Regions from separate parts of the Clostridium sp. HMP27 genome, predicted to be linked through region 1. Evidence: riboswitches for the same ligand, from Rfam matches in the RefSeq annotation. Region 1 holds a riboswitch; the other holds the start of a gene.
The links. A riboswitch is a leader RNA that binds a small molecule or an ion and turns the genes downstream of it on or off. The one in region 1 is predicted to bind cobalamin.
Positions count from the first base shown of each region.

Region 2: it holds a riboswitch for cobalamin, as region 1 does, so the genes downstream of both, DP68_RS00940 (radical SAM protein) here and DP68_RS03405 (CGGC domain-containing protein) in region 1, are expected to answer to the same signal.

Region 1 is NZ_JMFY01000006.1:18,443-27,910, forward strand. Features, by position in the region: gene DP68_RS03390 (amino acid ABC transporter permease) at 1-130, shown strand, start outside; gene DP68_RS03395 (amino acid ABC transporter ATP-binding protein) at 143-886, shown strand; gene DP68_RS03400 (glycerophosphodiester phosphodiesterase family protein) at 964-1,944, shown strand; cobalamin riboswitch at 2,025-2,210, shown strand; gene DP68_RS03405 (CGGC domain-containing protein) at 2,342-2,668, shown strand; gene DP68_RS03410 (transposase) at 3,051-3,920, shown strand; gene hydE ([FeFe] hydrogenase H-cluster radical SAM maturase HydE) at 3,964-5,010, shown strand; gene DP68_RS03420 (ABC transporter permease) at 5,073-5,825, opposite strand; gene DP68_RS03425 (ABC transporter ATP-binding protein) at 5,818-6,540, opposite strand; gene DP68_RS03430 (ABC transporter substrate-binding protein) at 6,540-7,463, opposite strand; gene DP68_RS03435 (prenyltransferase) at 7,649-8,557, shown strand; gene DP68_RS03440 (hypothetical protein) at 8,631-9,209, opposite strand; gene DP68_RS03445 (hypothetical protein) at 9,468-9,468, opposite strand, start outside.
Region 2 is NZ_JMFY01000001.1:196,315-205,782, forward strand. Features, by position in the region: gene rnr (ribonuclease R) at 100-2,346, shown strand; gene smpB (SsrA-binding protein SmpB) at 2,545-3,015, shown strand; RNA gene ssrA (transfer-messenger RNA) at 3,190-3,543, shown strand; gene DP68_RS00930 (YukJ family protein) at 3,706-4,347, shown strand; gene DP68_RS00935 (RNA ligase RtcB family protein) at 4,430-5,527, shown strand; cobalamin riboswitch at 5,647-5,819, shown strand; gene DP68_RS00940 (radical SAM protein) at 5,927-6,802, shown strand; gene DP68_RS00945 (diaminopimelate dehydrogenase) at 6,978-7,955, shown strand; gene DP68_RS00950 (TIGR04540 family protein) at 8,155-8,382, shown strand; gene DP68_RS00955 (GPR1/FUN34/YaaH family transporter) at 8,596-9,246, shown strand; gene DP68_RS00960 (methyl-accepting chemotaxis protein) at 9,339-9,468, opposite strand, start outside.

The DNA of each region.
Region 1 (9,468 bases):
TACAGCTGCAACTTATGAACCTCTTTGGTTATATATTGAAACTGCAGTTATCTATCTTATGTTCAGTAGTGTATTATCAGTGTTTCAGAATAGGTTAGAAAAAAGACTTGAAAGATATACAACTAGGTAAAGGAGGGGTTTTATGATAAACATAAAAAACTTACACAAAAGCTTTGGTAAGAATGAGATTTTAAAGGGTATAGATTTACAGATTAATAAGGGAGAGACAGCGGTTATTATTGGACCATCGGGTTCAGGGAAAACCACTCTATTAAGATGTATAAATTTATTAGAGACTCCAAACGGGGGTGCCATAGCAATTGGGAAAAATGAGGTAATGTTTAGTGGAAATAAAAAGATTTCTACTAGTGAAGTACAAGCGCTAAGAAAACAAACTGGGATGGTATTTCAAGGCTTTTATCTTTTTCCTCATATGACCGTTATAGAAAATATAATGGAGGGACAGGTAACAGTATTGAAGCGTTCAAAGGAAGAGGCTCGTGAAAAAGGTCTTAAGCTTTTACAAAAGGTTGGACTTTTAGAGAAAAAAGATCAGTATCCCTGTGAACTTTCAGGTGGCCAGCAGCAAAGAGTAGCTATTGCCCGTGCCATGGCAATGGAACCTGAAGTTTTGTTATTTGATGAGCCTACTTCTGCATTAGATCCAGAGCTGGCAGCTGAGGTCCTAAAGGTAATGAAAGATCTTTCTAAAGAAGGAATGACTATGGTAGTAGTAACTCATAAAATGAGTTTTGCAAGAGATGCAGCTCATAAGGTTGTATTCATGGAAAATGGGTCAATTGTTGAAGTTGGTACACCAGAGCAGGTTTTTGAAAATACAGGCAATGAGCGCTTGAAGAAGTTTTTGAGTATTATAGATGATTAGGTTGATTAGTGCCACCCACGTGGCAAGTGGCAAGTTAGCAAGTAGATGGCACTTAATTTATGAACTATGGGGGGAAAATGGACAAATTTAAAAAGATAATAAAGAAAAGATCCGCAATATTTTTTATAATATTATTTGCATTTGTCTACGTGAATAACAGCTCTCTGTTTACAAAACAGCGAACAGGAAAACCAACTATACTTGCACATCGTGGGCTTGCACAAACCTTTAGTATGGAGGGAATAACCAATGAAACCAATACAGCTCAGCGCATTCATAAGCCTGAACATCCTTTTTTAGAAAATACAATTTCTTCTATGGAATCAGCTTTTAAATATGGAGCTGATATAGTTGAACTTGATGTTCAGCCAACCAAGGATGGGAAATTTGCTGTTTTTCATGATTGGACACTAGAATATAGAACTGATGGCAAAGGCCTTATAAAAGATTATACAATGGACGATTTGAGATTACTTGACGTTGGGTATAACTACACTGCGGATGGAGGGAAGACATTTCCTTTTCGAGGTAAAGGAACAGGACTTATGCCTTCATTAGATGATGTTCTTACTAAATTCCCAGAAGGTTCTTTTTTGATTCATATTAAAACTGATAAAACAGAAGATGGGCAGCAGCTTGTTCAATATCTTTCTAAGCTACCCAAAGAAAGTTTAAATAAATTGGCTGTATATGGAGGAGACAAACCTATTGCTTTACTACAGAAAGAGTTACCTAATCTTCGAGTTATGTCAAAGGCAACGCTGAAAAAATCACTGATTTCTTATATTGCTATAGGGTGGACAGGGTATGTTCCAAAGGCCTGTAGAAATACTGAATTGCATATACCATTAAAATACGCTCCTATTCTATGGGGATGGGGAGGCCGATTTCTAAATCGAATGGATAGTGTAAATACTCGTGTAATTGTTGTAGGCGGCAGCGGGGAATTTTCTGAAGGATTTGATACTGCCGAAGACTTGAAAAATCTACCGCATAACTATACTGGAGGTATTTGGACAAATCGTGTTGATAAAATAGGTCCATTATTTTACAAATAAAAATTTCTTATATAAGTTTATATGGAATGAGTTAACACTTGCCATATAAGCAGGATTTATAGTACAATAAGTATACTAAATTAGTAGTTTATAAAATGGGTTCAATAGATTTTTATCTGTTGATTAAAAGAGAAGCTGGGTGAAAGTCCCGCACGGTCTCGCCGCTGTAAGAGAATAGTTTTTTCAATATGCCACTGGGAAACTGGGAAGGCTGAAAAAATGTTGACGCTCGAGTCAGAACACCTGCCTGTTTTATATTGCCAAAAACTCTACGAGTAATAGGGGGAGGAAGATTAAAATGACTTATATGCATTTTGGATAGACAGCCCTTTAACTAAACGTTGAAGGGTTATTTGTTTTATGACTTTACAATAATGAGAAAAGAGGAGAATAATATATGAAAATAGCTATTATAGCATGTGAAAACACAAATGGTACATGCTCAACCATGGGATGTTTTAAGGCTTATAATAATAGAAATAAGGCTTTTAGTATTTATGAAAAGGATGAGGATTTGGAAATGATGGCATTTGCTACATGTGATGCTTGTTCCAAAAATTCTGATGAAAATTTATTAAAGACTGCAAAAAAACTTCAAGAATCAGGTGTTAAAAGAATTCATTTAGCGGTTTGTATTATTAAAAAGTGCACGGCTAATAGGGCTCATGAAATAAAACAAATTTTTGAAAATCATAACATAGAAGTAATAGAGGGTACACATTAGTGCCTAGTGCCACCCACGTGACAAGTGGCAAGTTGAGATTTAAGCTATATAAAATTCAATTATTTTATTAAAGGGAACCTTGTAGGGGTTCCCTTAGCTGTAAAATCTTCAGGTTATTAATAGAAATAAATTATTTTTAATGCAACCTAAATTACACTTATTAAGCTAAATCTCTCTTAAATTAAGATAGTTCAACTTACCACTTGCCATAAAGGTATCAACTAGTATAAAATCAAAATAATAGTGCCACCCACGTGGCAAGTGGCAAGTGACAATTTTTAGCTGATTAAATTAATGATACTTTATAGAATTTCTGATTTTATGTATATTTTTTATAAAAGTGTGAATAGTTTAGATAAACCATTTACAGGAGTGAAAGCATATGTCAAGAAAGAATAGAATTATCTATGAAGGAGCAATATATCATATTTATCAGCGAGGAAACAACAAAGAATACATATTTCAAGATGATAATGTAAAATCATTTATCTTAAGATGCTTGAAAAAATATAATATCAAGTTTGACTATGAGATTTTAGCTTATGTAATTATGGATAACCATTATCATTTACTTATGAAAACTAATAAATCTCCAATAAATGAAATAATGTTTTATTTGGACAATTTACTAGGAAAATATATAAAAGGTATATTAAATAGGACTGGTCACGCATTTGATAGTAGATATAAGAGTAAGTTAGTTGATAACAATGCTTATTTAGTATGGCTTTTAAGGTATATACATAGAAATCCAATAAAGGCTGATATATGTGATAGTTTAGAGGATTATCCTTGGAGCAGTCATTATTTTTATAAAAACAACATAAATTCAGGTATCAATGCTAATTTTATATTAAATATCTTAGGGAATAGTAGGGAAGGGGCTTCTAAGCAGTATTTAAAACTTGTTAATTCACCTGGAGATGAAATTGATGAAGATAAAGATTATGAAATTACAAAGGCAGCACTTAATCTTAAAGAAACGCCATTTTCAAATGAGGGCAACGATTTTAGTAATTTTGTAAGACTAAATCGTAAGTCATTAGATGAAGTAATTTCAAAACTAAATATAAATAAATCTGTACTTATGGAGATTAGGAATGGGACCAGGAAACAATGCCTTACCGCAGTAAAAATAATAATTATAAGATGTGCATTAAGTGAATGTTATTCCTTAAGGGAAATAGCAGAATATTTTAATGCGGCACCTTCCACCATAAGTAAGTTAATTTCAAGAAATAAAATAGTGTAACTTGCCACTTGCCATGTGGGTGGCACCTTAGGAGGATCGTGCAATGGATGATAAAAGCTTACAATTAATTAAAAAAGCTGAGGAAACTCATAATTTAAACAAAGAAGAACTGGTTATATTACTTAAAGATAATAGCATAAATGAGGAACTTTTTAGTGCAGCTGATAGAGTTAGAAAGAAGTATGTAGGAGACGATGTGCATTTAAGAGGAATAATTGAGTTTTCAAATACATGTAAACGTAATTGCTTATATTGTGGATTAAGGGCAGCTAATAAAAATGTTGAAAGATATAGATTGATGCCTGATGAAATAATAGAATTAGCAAAAAAAGCAGTAGGTTATGGATACAAAAGTATTGTTATGCAATCTGGAGAAGATGATTACTACACAGTAGACATGCTTGCATCTATAATATCTAATTTAAAGAAAATGGACATAGCGGTTACCTTAAGTTTAGGAGAAAAAACTTTTGAAGAATATAAGGCTTACAAGGAAGCTGGAGCAGATAGATATTTAATTAGAATAGAAACTACAGATGAAAAGCTATATGAAGAGTTAGACCCAGCTATGAGTCATGAAAATAGAAAAAGATGTATTAGAGATTTAAAATCATTAGGATATCAAATAGGAACAGGTAACTTAGTAGGGCTGCCTAACCAAACTATAGAATCTTTGGCAGATGATATATTGTTTTTTAAAGAAATAGATGCAGACATGATAGGACTTGGACCATTTATCCCTAATGAAGATACTCCTTTAAAGGATGCCAAGGGCAGGGAGTTTACAATGAGCTTAAAGGTTATGGCATTAACAAGGCTCCTGTTACCGGATATAAACATACCTGCTACAACAGCTATGGAGACTCTAAATAAAAATGGAAGAATAATAGCGCTTCAAAGTGGTGCCAACGTTGTTATGCCTAATATAACTGAGGGGGACTATAGAAAACTATATGCTCTTTATCCAGGTAAGATATGCATAAATGATACACCAGGTCATTGCTTTAATTGTATTTCAGGAAAGATAAGGTCTATAGGAAGAACGGTTTCAACATCTAAAGGACATAGCCTTAAATCTTTAAGGAAATAAAAGTGCCACCCACATGGTAAGTGGCAAGTTACTTTAACTTGCCACTTGCCATGTGGGTGGCACTATATTTTAATCCATCTGCAGAGCTTATTTTCCAGTATATCAATAATCTTAAATATTAAAAATCCCATTATGCTAAGGGCTAATATTCCGCTAAACATCTCAACATAGTTTACCATTAGCCAGCTATTCATTATAAAGTAACCAATGCCATAGGTTGTTGCAAAATTTTCACCAAAGAATAGCACGGATATGCTCACACCAACACTAATTCTTAAGGCAGTTATTATTTTAGGAAGCACCGCTGGAATTATTAAATGCCTATAAGTTTGAATTTTGTTTAATCCAAGGGAGGTTACGGAATAAAAGAGTTCCTTTGGTATTTCTCGAACTCCATCCCTCGCAGCTACAATGATTTGAAAAATAATTATTATAATTATAAGTACAACCTTAGGGGTGTTACCAAGACCAAATAAAATCATCAGTATTGGCAGAAAAGCTATTTTAGGCAGCGGATATAGTATGTATACTATGGGCGTTATAAGTTCATCGGCTTTCTCACTCATGCCAATCCAAAGTCCAATTAAGCTTCCAAATACTAATGAAATTAAAATTGCTGTAGTTATTCTAGCTAGGCTTACTAGTAGATGAAGGCTTAATGTTCCTGGAAAAATCTCAATAAAGTTCAAAATTGTTTTATAGGGAGAAGGTATTGCCGAAGAACTTACAGTTAAATGAAGTATGTACCAAAATAGCACTACTATAAAGATTCCATATAAAGTTTTGTTGTATATGAACGCTTTAAGTCTAGCCATTTAACCACTTCCTTACCTCAAGACATATTTTATAAAACTCCAAGTTGTTTCTTAAATTTTCATCCCCAAAGTATGGATTATCTATTATATGATTGATCTTTCCATCACCCATAACTATAATCCTTTGTCCAAGGAAAACAGCTTCTTCAATATTGTGGGTTACCATTACTAAAGTGAGATGACTTTCCTTATATATATTTAATATAAGATTTTGAATATGCTCCTTTGTTATAGCATCTAGGGCAGAGGAGGCCTCATCCATAAGAAGCAAATCGGGTTCTAGGGCTAAGGTTCTTCCAATTGCAACTCGTTGCTTTTGTCCACCGCTAAGCTCGCCAGGAAGTTTTTTTGCATATTCATCCATACTTAAGCTTTTTAAAATAGAGGAAACTTTATCAGTAATTTCAGATTTGTTAAAGTCTCTAGATTTTAAAGGAAATGCAATGTTATCCCAAACAGTTTTCCAGGGAAGAAGCCCATAATCTTGAAGAATTAACCCTGTATCTTTTCTTATACCAGTGAGCTCCTGGCCGCCAATAAATATATTACCTGAAGCTGGTTTTATAATTCCCGCTAACGTATATAAAAGTGTAGTCTTTCCGCATCCTGATGGACCAATTACAGCACAAGTAGTATTCTTAGCGATATTTAGAGAAAGCTTATCTAAAGCTTTCTCTTCGCCATAACATACTTCTATGTTTTTTACTTTAATCATTATTTTACGAATTTCCCTTCAACTAAGTCCTCATATTTTAAATCTATTTTTTTCTTTAGTACCTTTTCGTTCCAATTCATAATAGTTTCAAGGTATTCTTTACTAGGTACTCTTGCCTTATTGTATTTTGGTAAAATGATTTTATCTTTAATCTCTGGCTTTAATTTTAACTTTTCTATTAATATTTCTCTTGCTTCAGTATCGTTTTTATTTATGTCCTCAATAGCCTTGTTGTAACCTTCATGAAATAGCTTAACGGCTTTCTCGTTTTCCTTTATAGCTTTTCCTGTAAACACCATTATATCTGGTGAAAATTCATCAGTATTTTGTATTAGTTTTTTGCCAAGTCCATTTAATTCTCCTTGAGAAGCCATTGGCTCAGGAATAACAGCCATATCTAAATTGCCCTTATTAATCATTTCAAGTCTAGCAGGAATTTCATTTATATAAACCTTTTCTATATTGTATTTATCTGCCAAACTTCTATCAGATAAATAGTTGGACACGCTTACTTCCATCATTCCAACCTTGATATCTTTCTTTTCTTCAAATCCTTTTTTTATTAAGAAAGGGAAGGATCCATCTGTGCTTGTTGTAACCTTTATATCAAAACCATTTTGAACATTATTTACTAAAGCAATAACATCTGTCATGGCTCCATCTAATTCACCACTTTGGAGAGCGCTTTGTCTATTCATTGCATTTGTATAAACTTGCACATCTACATCTAATCCAAGTTCTTTGAAATATCCCTTTTTAGCTGCAAGAAATATAGGTGCTGAGTCTACTGCAGGCATAACTCCAACTTTTAATTTTAAATTTTCCTTTGTAGTATCATCACCAGTTTTCTTCGAGCTGCATCCAACTGCAAATGCCATCATAACAGCTAATAGTACTGCTGATAACTTCTTAATATTTTTCATTTTTACATCCCCCATCTGTTTTTGTAGTGCCACCCACATGGCAAGTGGCAAGTTGACGCTAACGTGCCACTTGCCATGTGGGTGGCACTATTTAATTGTAGTACTTTGTTGTTGAGTTTTCAACACGCTCATGTATAATTAAGTGTGTATTGTTAAGCTTATATAAACTTTCGGGAGATGTGATCATGAAATATACAAAGGAATATATTATAAAACTCATAAAGGACTTATGGATTGCGTTAAGACCATTATCTCTTACACTTGCTGTGGCCTCAACCACTTTAGGTATGTTAATGGCTCATAGGGAAGGGAAGTTATTCACAGGAAACCTTAAATTAGATGTACTTAAGATAGTATTAGTTACTATAGGAGGCATGCTTGTACAGGGATGTGCGAACTTAATAAATGATTTTTATGAAGGGTCTTTTAAATATCATAGGCCAGGAGAAAAGACCTATAAATTTTTAAAGTACGAAAGAACTGCCTTTGACCTTTTAGTATTTTCATTTAGCATGTTATGCTTAGCGGGAACTGGGCTCATAGGACTAATACTCATGTATTTAAGCACTCCAAAGCTCATTTATATTGGAATAGCTGGTATTGTAGGTTCTTATGCCTATACTGGAGAACCCTTTGTATATAAGAAAAGGGGACTTGGAGCTATATTGTCCCTTGTACTTATGGGGCCTTTAATGGTATTAGGTTCTTATGTTGTATTTACAAGTGAATATTCTATCACCCCTGTAATAGGTGCACTGCCAGCAGGATTGATGATTCCACTGCTTATGATGTCAAATGAGATAAGAGATTACGAAAGAGATAAAAATCTTGGGATAAGAACACTTACAGTTATACTAGGTATTAAGGCTGGTAAAGCAATTTATGTTTCAATAATAGTTGCAGCATATTTAATGACAACTATATTAGTTATTACAAAGGGCTTACCCATATTAGCATTACTAGTTTATATAACCTTGCCAATAGCTATTAAGGCTTATAAGACGGTTTCTAGACCAAAAACTAGCGGAATACGTGTAACAAATATTCTGCACATAACCTTTAATTTAATAACTATAATTGCATTAATAAAATAGTGCCACCCTCGTGGCAAGTGGCAAGTTACATTAACTTGGCATTTGCCATGTGGGTGGCACTAAAAATTATGTATTATTTCTTTACTTCTTGCTTTCCAGTTATGCTGCTCTTTTCATCCATTTTAAATCCAGCTTTAGCTTCTTCGCTCGCGAAGTATACGTTACCTTCAATTTTAGCATCTACTAATTGGAAGTCCTTTGTTTCAACGTATACGTCACCTTTGAAAGTTCCGCTTTGGATTCTAGCCTGTGGGCTCTTTATAGTTAATTTTGGAGCAGTTAAAGTAAATCTAGCAGTTACAACGTGCTTGTCATCTTGAGTGTAAAGAGCTATTTTACGTTGGATAGCATCCTTACCATCTTTATCTTTTTTACCGTTTTTGAATTCGCCTTCAAGTACAAGGTCCTTGTCAATAGTTAAATCATTTAATGTTGCAATGATCCAAGTACCATCTTTGCTTATAGCTTTTTCGAAAGCTTCTGCCTTGTCCACTATTGAAGCAGTTGTTACAGTGTCAACCTTTTCAGCTGGAGCCTTAGTTTCTGTCTTAGTTTCAGGCTTAGTTGCTGTTTGTTCAGCAGGTCTGCTTCCGCATCCAGCTAATAAAGTAAGTGATAGAGCAAGTGTTGATAATAAAACCTTAATTTTCATTTAAGATCCCCCTATGTATAAAAATTTTTGATACAGATTATATTATAATATAAATTATTCTAAAATAGTATATATTTCGATATTATTTCATAAAAAAGTATGAGGAAATTGATGGGAATGGTGGGTAATTAACGGCAAAGGAGTAAAGAACATATAATTCACTGCAATAACTATGCATAAAAGGTGAAAACCCTACGCAAGCATAGGGTTTAAAGGTAATCTGAATTAATTGATAAATTAAGTTCAGTATTATATAAAT
Region 2 (9,468 bases), on a different contig from region 1:
AAGAATACTTTATTAAATATAGAATAACTTTAATGTTTACTAGTAAGAATATACATATAGGTGTATTTTTCGTAGGCATATATAAAAGGAGGTAAATAGATGAACTTACAAGAAACTATAGTTGAATTTATGAAAGAACAGGCATACAAGCCTATGGATGCTAGAGAGCTCTCCAGAATTTTTGATATAAAGAAAAGTGACTATGAGGACTTTTTAAAGACATTAGATTACATGGAAAAGGATGGACTTATAGTTAGAACAAGAACAGAACATTATGGAGTTCCAGAAAGAATGGGGTTAATAGTTGGAAAGCTTCAAGGACATCAAAAGGGATTTGGATTTTTAATACCTGAAGTAGATAGACCGGATGTATTTATACCTTCATCTAACATGAATGGGGCTATGCACGGTGATAGGGTAATGGTAAAAGTATTAAGGGAAGAAGATGGAGGTAAAAAGTGCGAAGGGGAAATAATAAGAATAATAGAAAGAGCAAATAAAAATGTTATAGGTATATTTGAAGAAAGCAAAAACTTTGGATTTGTGGTACCGGATGAAAAAAGAATGTATCAAGACATTTATGTGCCAAAGGAAAAAGCTAAAGGAGCGAAGACTGGAGACATAGTTATAGTAGAAATACTAAAGTGGCCAGATACTAGAAGAAGCCCTGAAGGTAAAGTTGTAGAAATATTGGGTAAAAAGGGAGACCGTGGAATAGATATTTTAACTATAATAAAAAAATATAGACTTCCAGAAGAGTTTCCTCCTAAAGTGCAAAGCTATGTCGATAAAATTCCTGAAGAAATTCCAGAAGAAGAATATGAAAAACGTATTGATTTAAGAAATTTAAAAATTGTAACTATAGACGGAGAAGATGCTAAAGATTTAGATGATGCTATATCTATTGAAAAGTTATCTAATGGAAACTACAAGCTTGGAGTTCATATTGCAGATGTATCTCATTATGTAAAAGAGAAGAATCCATTGGATAAGGAAGCCCTAAAGAGAGGAACTTCTGTATATTTAATAGATAGAGTTATACCTATGCTTCCTAAAAAGCTTTCGAATGGAATGTGTAGCTTAAATCCTAAAGTTGATAGGCTTACATTGACCTGCATGATGGAAATAGATGGAAGCGGTAAAGTAGTGGATCATGAGGTTTTTGAAAGTGTAATAAAAACCAGTGAGAGAATGACTTATACAGATGTTACTAAGATACTTAGAGATAAAGATGAAGAACTTATGCAAAGATATGATTATTTGTTAGAAGAATTTAAGACTATGGAAGAGCTTTGCAAAATACTTTATAAAAAGAGAATTGATAGAGGGGCTATAGATTTTGATTTTGAGGAGTGTAAAATAACTTTAGATCAAAATGGCAAGCCTATAAAAATTGAACCTTATGAAAGAGCTATAGCAAATAGAGTTATAGAAGAATTTATGCTTGTATGTAATGAGACCATTGCAGAGTATATGTTTTGGGCAAACGTTCCATTTGTATATAGAATTCATGAAGATCCAGATATAGAAAAATTAACACACTTTAATGAGTTTGCTCATAATTTAGGTTATGTAGTAAAGATGACACAGGAGATTCATCCTAAGTCTCTTCAGGGAATCGTAGAAAAAGCTAAAGGTACAAGAGAAGAGACTGTAATAAATACATTGCTTCTTCGTTCTTTGAAGAAAGCAAGATATGCACCAGAATCTGTTGGTCATTTTGGATTAGCAGCAAGATACTACTGCCATTTCACATCACCTATAAGGAGATATCCTGACCTCATAATACACAGAATAATTAAAGAATATATAAATGGTAAGATTAATGATAAGAGGATAAATAAGCTCACTGATGAGGTATCCGTAGCGTCAATACAATCTTCCGAAATGGAAAGACTTGCAGATGAAGCTGAAAGAGAAGTAGATGATTTAAAGAAAGCAGAATATATGAGTGAAAGAATAGGAGAGATTTATGAAGGAATAATTTCTTCTGTTACAGCATTTGGTATGTTCATAGAATTACCTAATACCATAGAAGGACTTGTTCATATAAGCACGCTAAATGATGATTATTATATATATGATGAAAAGCATTTATGCCTTATAGGGGAAAGAACTAAGAAGAAGTATAAGTTAGGGGACGCAGTAAGAATTAAAGTTGATAAAGTTGATATAGATGCACATGAAATTTTCTTTGAATTACTAGATCAAGAATCAGAATACGATGAAGATTTAGATGGCAATGATATAGTAAACAATAGTGATAGTCAGCATGAAGAATTACAGAAAGACGAAGTTCAAGAAGCAGTGCTTCCAGTAGCAGAGTACTTTGAAGAAAACGAATAGGAAATTGCTGAAATTCAGTAGATAGTAATGAAATTTTTAATGTTCAAGTGTATGGAATTTGCATTGTAGCAAGCTTTCGTAGATGCAGATCCCATACATCTAGTTCAGCATTAAAAACGGTGTGAAGCTTGACTTTTAGTAAAATTTGTAATATAATATTGTTTTAAGAAGTACCATAAATAAAGTAGGTGATACCTAGTGGCAAAGAAGACAGTAAATAAGACATTAGCTGAAAATAGAAAAGCAAGACATGATTATTTTATAGAAGAAGTTTATGAAGCTGGAATAGAACTTGTAGGAACAGAAGTTAAGTCCATAAGAGGGGGAAAAGCTAACTTAAAGGATTGCTATGCTGAAATAAGGAATGGTGAAATATTTGTCTGTAATATGCATATAAGTCCTTATGAACAGGGAAATATATTTAATAAAGATCCTTTGAGAAATAGAAAGCTTTTACTTCATAAAAAGGAAATTCTTAAGCTTGAACAATTTACTGCTCAAGAGGGTTATACATTAGTTCCACTATCATTATATTTAAAGAATGGTAGAGTTAAGGTTAGCTTAGCTGTAGCTAAGGGTAAGAAAAACTATGATAAGAGAGATTCTATGCTTGAGAAGGCAGCAAAGAGGGATATTGAGCGTGAACTAAAAGAAAGATCAAAATATTAGATAAAGAAATTAAGATTTTCTTTAATTAATCAATTTATCTAATAATTACTATTGATAAATAATAAAAATTGTTGTATTATAATAACTGTAAGATAACTCAAAGCTAAATTGTCACTGATAACTAAAACGAGTTGTCAGCAAGTTCTTTGAAAAATAATATATTAATTAAATTATGGGGGCGTACATGGTTTCGACGGGGGTAAGTTGCCCCTGAGAAGCGAGTCGAGGGTCCTGGACCCGCGTTAAAAAACTAGGAAAAATATAAACGCAAACGATAATTTAGCGTTAGCTGCCTAATTAGCGCAGCTCGTCCTACCCGGGAGGCCTACGGCTTGGGATTAGGGCGTCATTTAGTAGGGAACCGAGCTCTACAAAGCTTTGAGTAGAGAACGGAATTTATGAAGCTACTGAAGTTTAAAGCCTGTTAGTGGGCGTTAAACCTAGGGAATTTTAAAACACTATCTGCACTCGGAGATGCTCAGGAGTTACTACTTTCGGACAGCGGTTCGACACCGCTCGCCTCCACCAAACCCGATAATTTCAGCCTGGTTACCCACCAGGCTTTTTATATTTTTTGAAAAATTATTAGAGAGTATATTATCAAAAAACAAATTTATCACTTTACTTACATAGCTTTTGATATTTTTATAAACAATAAGTATATGATATGCAAGTAAGGAGATGAAAATTATGGATATAAGTTATGGTTTGTTGAAATGTACAATTCTAGAAACTACTGCAATAAAGGGAGATAGTCCTCATTTTCATATACATGTCATTGCTGATGGAATACACTTTAGAATTGCCATAAATATAAAATCTGAAACGTATCCTTATGATTTGCTTTATTATATTGATGATGACTTTGAGAATGAACTTACGGCCAAACTATCAGAAATACCTTTTGGATTTTATCCAATTGGTCCAAATATAAAGAAAGACTACGGTCTTGACTATATTCGTGGGAATTTACTCCATATAAAAAATATGCAGCCGTTGCCGGATGTGCTTCCTGGTCCTGATAATGATTTAAATGAAAAGATTCGTAACATTACACATAAAGTTCTTGAAAATCCAGAAACTATTTTGTATGTTTTTGGAAGGCGGTGGGGACCTGAGGGTAGTAAAGATAAATACTTTCATTTCACTCCAAGTGATGGTATACATTCTATTCATATGAATCAAGAAATAAATCAATTTCAAGAGGATCCTGATAATAGTTGGCAGGATGGAGGCTTATTAATAAATTTTGTTTCAGAAGATAAGTGGAATGCCATTTTTTTAGCTTTTCAAGCTTATCATAATGGAAGTGAAGAGATTAATAATGCGTAATATGGCATAAATAAGAATTAAAAATAGCCTAAGATGAGAAAATAAAACATAAAATAAATACATTATAATTAAAGGAGTATTTATGGATAATATAGTTAAAGTAATAAAAAGTGAAAAGTCGTGGATGGAAAGTAACGCTATTGATCAACTTAAGAAAGTAGCAGAGCTTGATGGAGTAGTAAAAGCTGTTGGACTACCTGATCTTCATATTGGTAAGACTCCAGTGGGAGCTAGTTTTGTCACGAAGGAAGTAATTTATCCTCATTTAATTGGTAATGATATTGGATGCGGTATGGCTTTGTTTTCAACAAATATAAACAAGGGCAAGTTTAAATTTGATAAAGTTAGAGGAAAACTTGAGAGATTAAATGGACTTGAAAGTATAGATATATCCCATTTAACTGAAGAGATTCATTTGCCTATGAAGGAGGCTCTTGGAACTATTGGATCTGGAAATCATTTTGCAGAGTTTCAGCAAATTGATAAAGTGTATGATCAAGACTTATTAGATGAGTTAGATATAAATAAAGGATACATATATCTTTTAGTTCATAGTGGATCAAGAGGTTATGGGGAGTATATATTAAGGAAATATATTGGGGAGTATTCTTGTCAAGAGGGACTTAGAGAAAATAGTGAAGGTTATATTGAATACTTTAAGGAGCATAATAGTGCAGTAGAGTTTGGGGCGCTTAATAGAGAATTAATTGCATATAGGCTTTTAAGTACAATTGGTGCAAAGGATGGGCATAAGCTTTTAGATAGTACCCATAATTCAATAGCTATTAAGGAACTTAATGGAGAAAAACTTTATGTTCATAGAAAAGGTGCAGCGCCTGCAGATGTAGGGTGTGTTGTAATTGCAGGTACTAGAGGCTCTAATTCGTATATTGTTAAGCCACAAGCTAACTCTTTGGAATATGCTTTTTCAGTTGCGCATGGAGCCGGAAGGCGTTGGAATAGACTTTCCTGCAAAGAAAGGCTTGAACATGTATATCCTAATAAGTCTGTGAGAGAAAAACTTTTAGGAAGCAATTTAATATATAGCGATAGAAGTATTATATACGAGGAAGCTCCAGAGGCATATAAAAGTATTGAGAAAGTTATAGAAGATATGTTAAATGAAGACATGATAAAAGTTGTTGCAAGTCTAAAGCCTCTCATAACTTATAAAGCTTAACAAGGCCTGACTGCTTGATAAATAGTATATTTAATTTTATCAATTTATATTGCAAGTTGCAAAGTTAAGAACTATAAGCTATAATGTTTTATGTAATTAATGTATGATATGAAATAACAATATAAAACATGTAAAAAGGTGCCCGAAAGGGAGAATAGGGAATGAGGTATAAGCCTCAGCGGTCCCACCACTGTAAACGGTAGAACTTTTATAATCCACTGGATTACACCGGGAAGGAAAAAGTATCGTTAGTCCGTAAGCCAGGAGACCTGCCTTTTTCATTATTGCATCTTAGATTTAAGAGGCTATATTAAGAATGATGGCAAAATTCTTGAATACAAATATTTGTATTCAAGAATTTTTTTCTTTTTGTTTAAAAAATTTAATGAGGTGATGGATATGAAGGTTATTAAAAAGCTTGTAAGTTGTGACAATTCTATAAAATATTTATTAAGAATGAAAGACGGTAATACTATTGAAACTTTATATATGTATGATAAGGAATTAAAACTTACTTATCATAGTACAGTATGTGTCTCTTCTCAAGTGGGTTGTACCCAGGGGTGTTTTTTCTGCGCAACAGGAAAACAAGGCTTGGTAAGAAATCTTACCTCGCTTGAAATAACTGAACAGGTAGGTGTTTGTGTTGATTACTGCAAAGAAGCGAAGTTACTGCCAATAGATGCGGTTGTTTTTGCAGGAATGGGTGAACCTTTTATGAATTATGAAAATGTTAGAGATGCCATAATTAGCATATATAACAAATATAAAATAAGCAGTTTTGAAATTGCAACAGTAGGTTTAGCACCGAGAATCCGAAGATTGATAAATGATTTTAAAGATAGTGATGTTAAGATTAGACTTAACTTATCATTACATGCATCGTCAAATGATACACGTAAAAATATAATGCCAGTTACCTTAAAATATGACATAAATTCTATAATTGAAGCAGCAGTTGAATATGCAGAAACATTCAACATAAAGACCAGAATAAGATATATGATATTTAAAGGTATAAATGATACTGACGAGGATGTAAAAAGATTAGAGGGGCTGCTAGCAGATAAGCCATTAAAACTTATAATTTCAGCGTATAATGATAATAATATAGAAGGACTGATTGCGCCACAAGAAAGTGATGTAACAAACTTTTATAATAAACTAAAAAACAAAATAGATTGCGAGATATTCCACAATTTTGGGAAGGACATTAAGGGAGGATGTGGACAGCTTAGACAAGAAAAGATGATAGAAGATGAGGAAGTAGTATAGTTTAACGTTTAAACAGAATTTATTAAAAAGTTATCATAAGAAAATTTTAAATTAAAGATATAGTAAAACAAAAATAATTGTGATAAAATTACCACAAGATAAAGTGTTAAAGCTTTATTAAATTTTAAGTAGACACATAAAGGAGGGGCGACTGGCTTTGCACGCCAGGTATAATATGAATAATAAGATTAGAATAGGTATTGTAGGTTATGGAAACCTTGGAAAAGGTGTAGAATTATCTTTAAAACAAAACTCAGATTTTGAATTAGAGGCTATTTTCACAAGAAGAAATCCTGACAAATTGCAGTCAAATTCAAAAATGGTACATATTTCAGAAATGGAAAATTATAAGGACAAAATTGATGTTATGATTCTTTGTGGAGGATCTGCAACAGATTTACCAGAGCAGGCTCCAGAGATTGCAGCAACATTTAATACCGTAGATAGCTTTGATACTCATGCTAGAATACCAGAATATTTTAATAGGCTAGATGAAGTAACAAAAAGAGCTGGTACTATTGGACTTATATCCGTTGGCTGGGATCCAGGAGTATTTTCACTAAGCCGACTTTTAGGTCAATCAATACTTCCAGTTGGAAAAGACTATACTTTCTGGGGCAAGGGAGTAAGTCAAGGTCATTCAGATGCAATAAGAAGAGTAGCTGGTGTTAAGGATGGTATTCAATATACTATACCTGTTGAATCTGCTATTGAAAGAGTTCGTACAGGAGAAAATCCTGAATTTTCAACAAGAGAAAAACATGAAAGAGTTTGTTATGTAGTGCCTGAGGAAGGTGCCGATTTGGAGCAAATAAAAAATGAAATTAAAAACATGCCAAATTATTTCTCAGATTATAATACTACAGTGAATTTTATAACTGAAGAAGATTTAAAGGAGAATCATAGCGGGATACCTCACGGTGGATTTGTTATTCGTACAGGTGTAACCGGAGAGAATACTAAGCAGAGAATGGAACTTAGTTTAGATCTTGGAAGTAATCCACAGTTTACTTCTAGTGTGCTAGTAGCTTATGCAAGAGCAGCTTATAGAATGTCCAAAGAAGGTCAATCAGGAGCGCGTACAGTATTAGATATTCCATTTTCATATTTATCACCAAAATCAGGGGAACAATTAAGAAAAGAATTGTTATAGGATAGATTGAAGATAAGTACAATATATAAGTTAAAAGAACACCAATACTAGTATTGGTGTTCTTTGTGAATTTGTAGGATTTAATTAAATAATTTTTTAAAATAAGTTTTTGGGCTTATATGAGTAAATTTTCAGTATTCAAATATTAAAATAATGTTATAATATTTAAAAAAACATATAAAATTAAAGGAGTTTAACTATGAGACTAACTTATAAAAACCCAAGGGAATTAGCAACATGTATAAAGGATTTGGTAGATTCATACTTAGAAGGATTAATTGAGCATGATCCATTTGAAGAAAAGTTAATAAAGCTTATTAACGCTAATAAAGATAGAATTTATAAGGATGATGTAATGTCTGTAAAGATATCTAGCGTTTTAGGAAATTCAAGGATAGATATAATTAATAAAATAATAAATAAGTAAAATAAAAGCCTGGTTTGAGTAGCCAGGCTTTTTATTAAATGTTTTTTGTAAGACTTAACTAGCTTCCAATCAGCATTTATTTTATACAATAGGATACCAATATTTATAGGGTACTTAATATATTGTTAATAAAACCTTTGACAAGCTTAGTAAAATCTGATATTTTATATTAGGAATTTATTAATTTTTTGTAAACATATTAGGAGGAACTAAATGAATACTCAAACACAAAATGTAAAGATTGTAAACGCAGATCCGTCAGCGTTGGGATTATTTGGACTTGCTATGGTAACAATTGTAGCTTCTTCTCAAAAGCTGGGGTTAACAGAGGGTGTATCTTATGCTTTGCCATGGGCTATTTTTCTAGGAGGATTTGCACAGTTATTTGCATGTTTTAATGATTCAAAGAGACAAAATGTTTTTGGAACAACAGCCTTTGGGGCATATGGATTTTTCTGGCTTGCAGTTGGCGCTTCATGGATGATAAATGCCGGGGTATTTGGGCAAACTTTAAAGGCGGGTGTAGATCCAAAACAGATTGGCTTTGCCTATTTGGGATATCTAATATTTACTATCTTTATGACAATTGGAGCAATGGAAACACATAAGGTATTATTTACCGTATTCTTTTTGATTGACTTCTTATTTTTAGGATTAACGCTTTCCTCTTTTGGCATAGCTCATGAATTTACTCATATGTTAGCAGCATATTCAGAGCTGCTTATTGCATTGGTATCTTTTTACGGCTCAGCAGCAGCAGTTTTAAACCCTCACTTTGGCAGGGAGTTTTTACCTGTAGGGAAGCCTTTTGGAGTGTTTAAAAAGTTGAGTGTTAAGGAAGCGGAAATGAAGAAAGCTTCATAGGAAAAAATAACGTTAATAAATAATTAAAAACCACGTTGAAGTTATATACGACGTGGTTTTTAAAATATATAGAAAAAGACATAATTTTATTTTTATTCTTTGATGTTAATTTTATTTTCTTGAATAAGCTTTTGACTATAAGAGTCGAGCTTAACCCCTGTTTTATGAAGTTGATTATCAACTACGCTGGCTTGGGCTATGTGGTCAATTATTGAGTTGGTG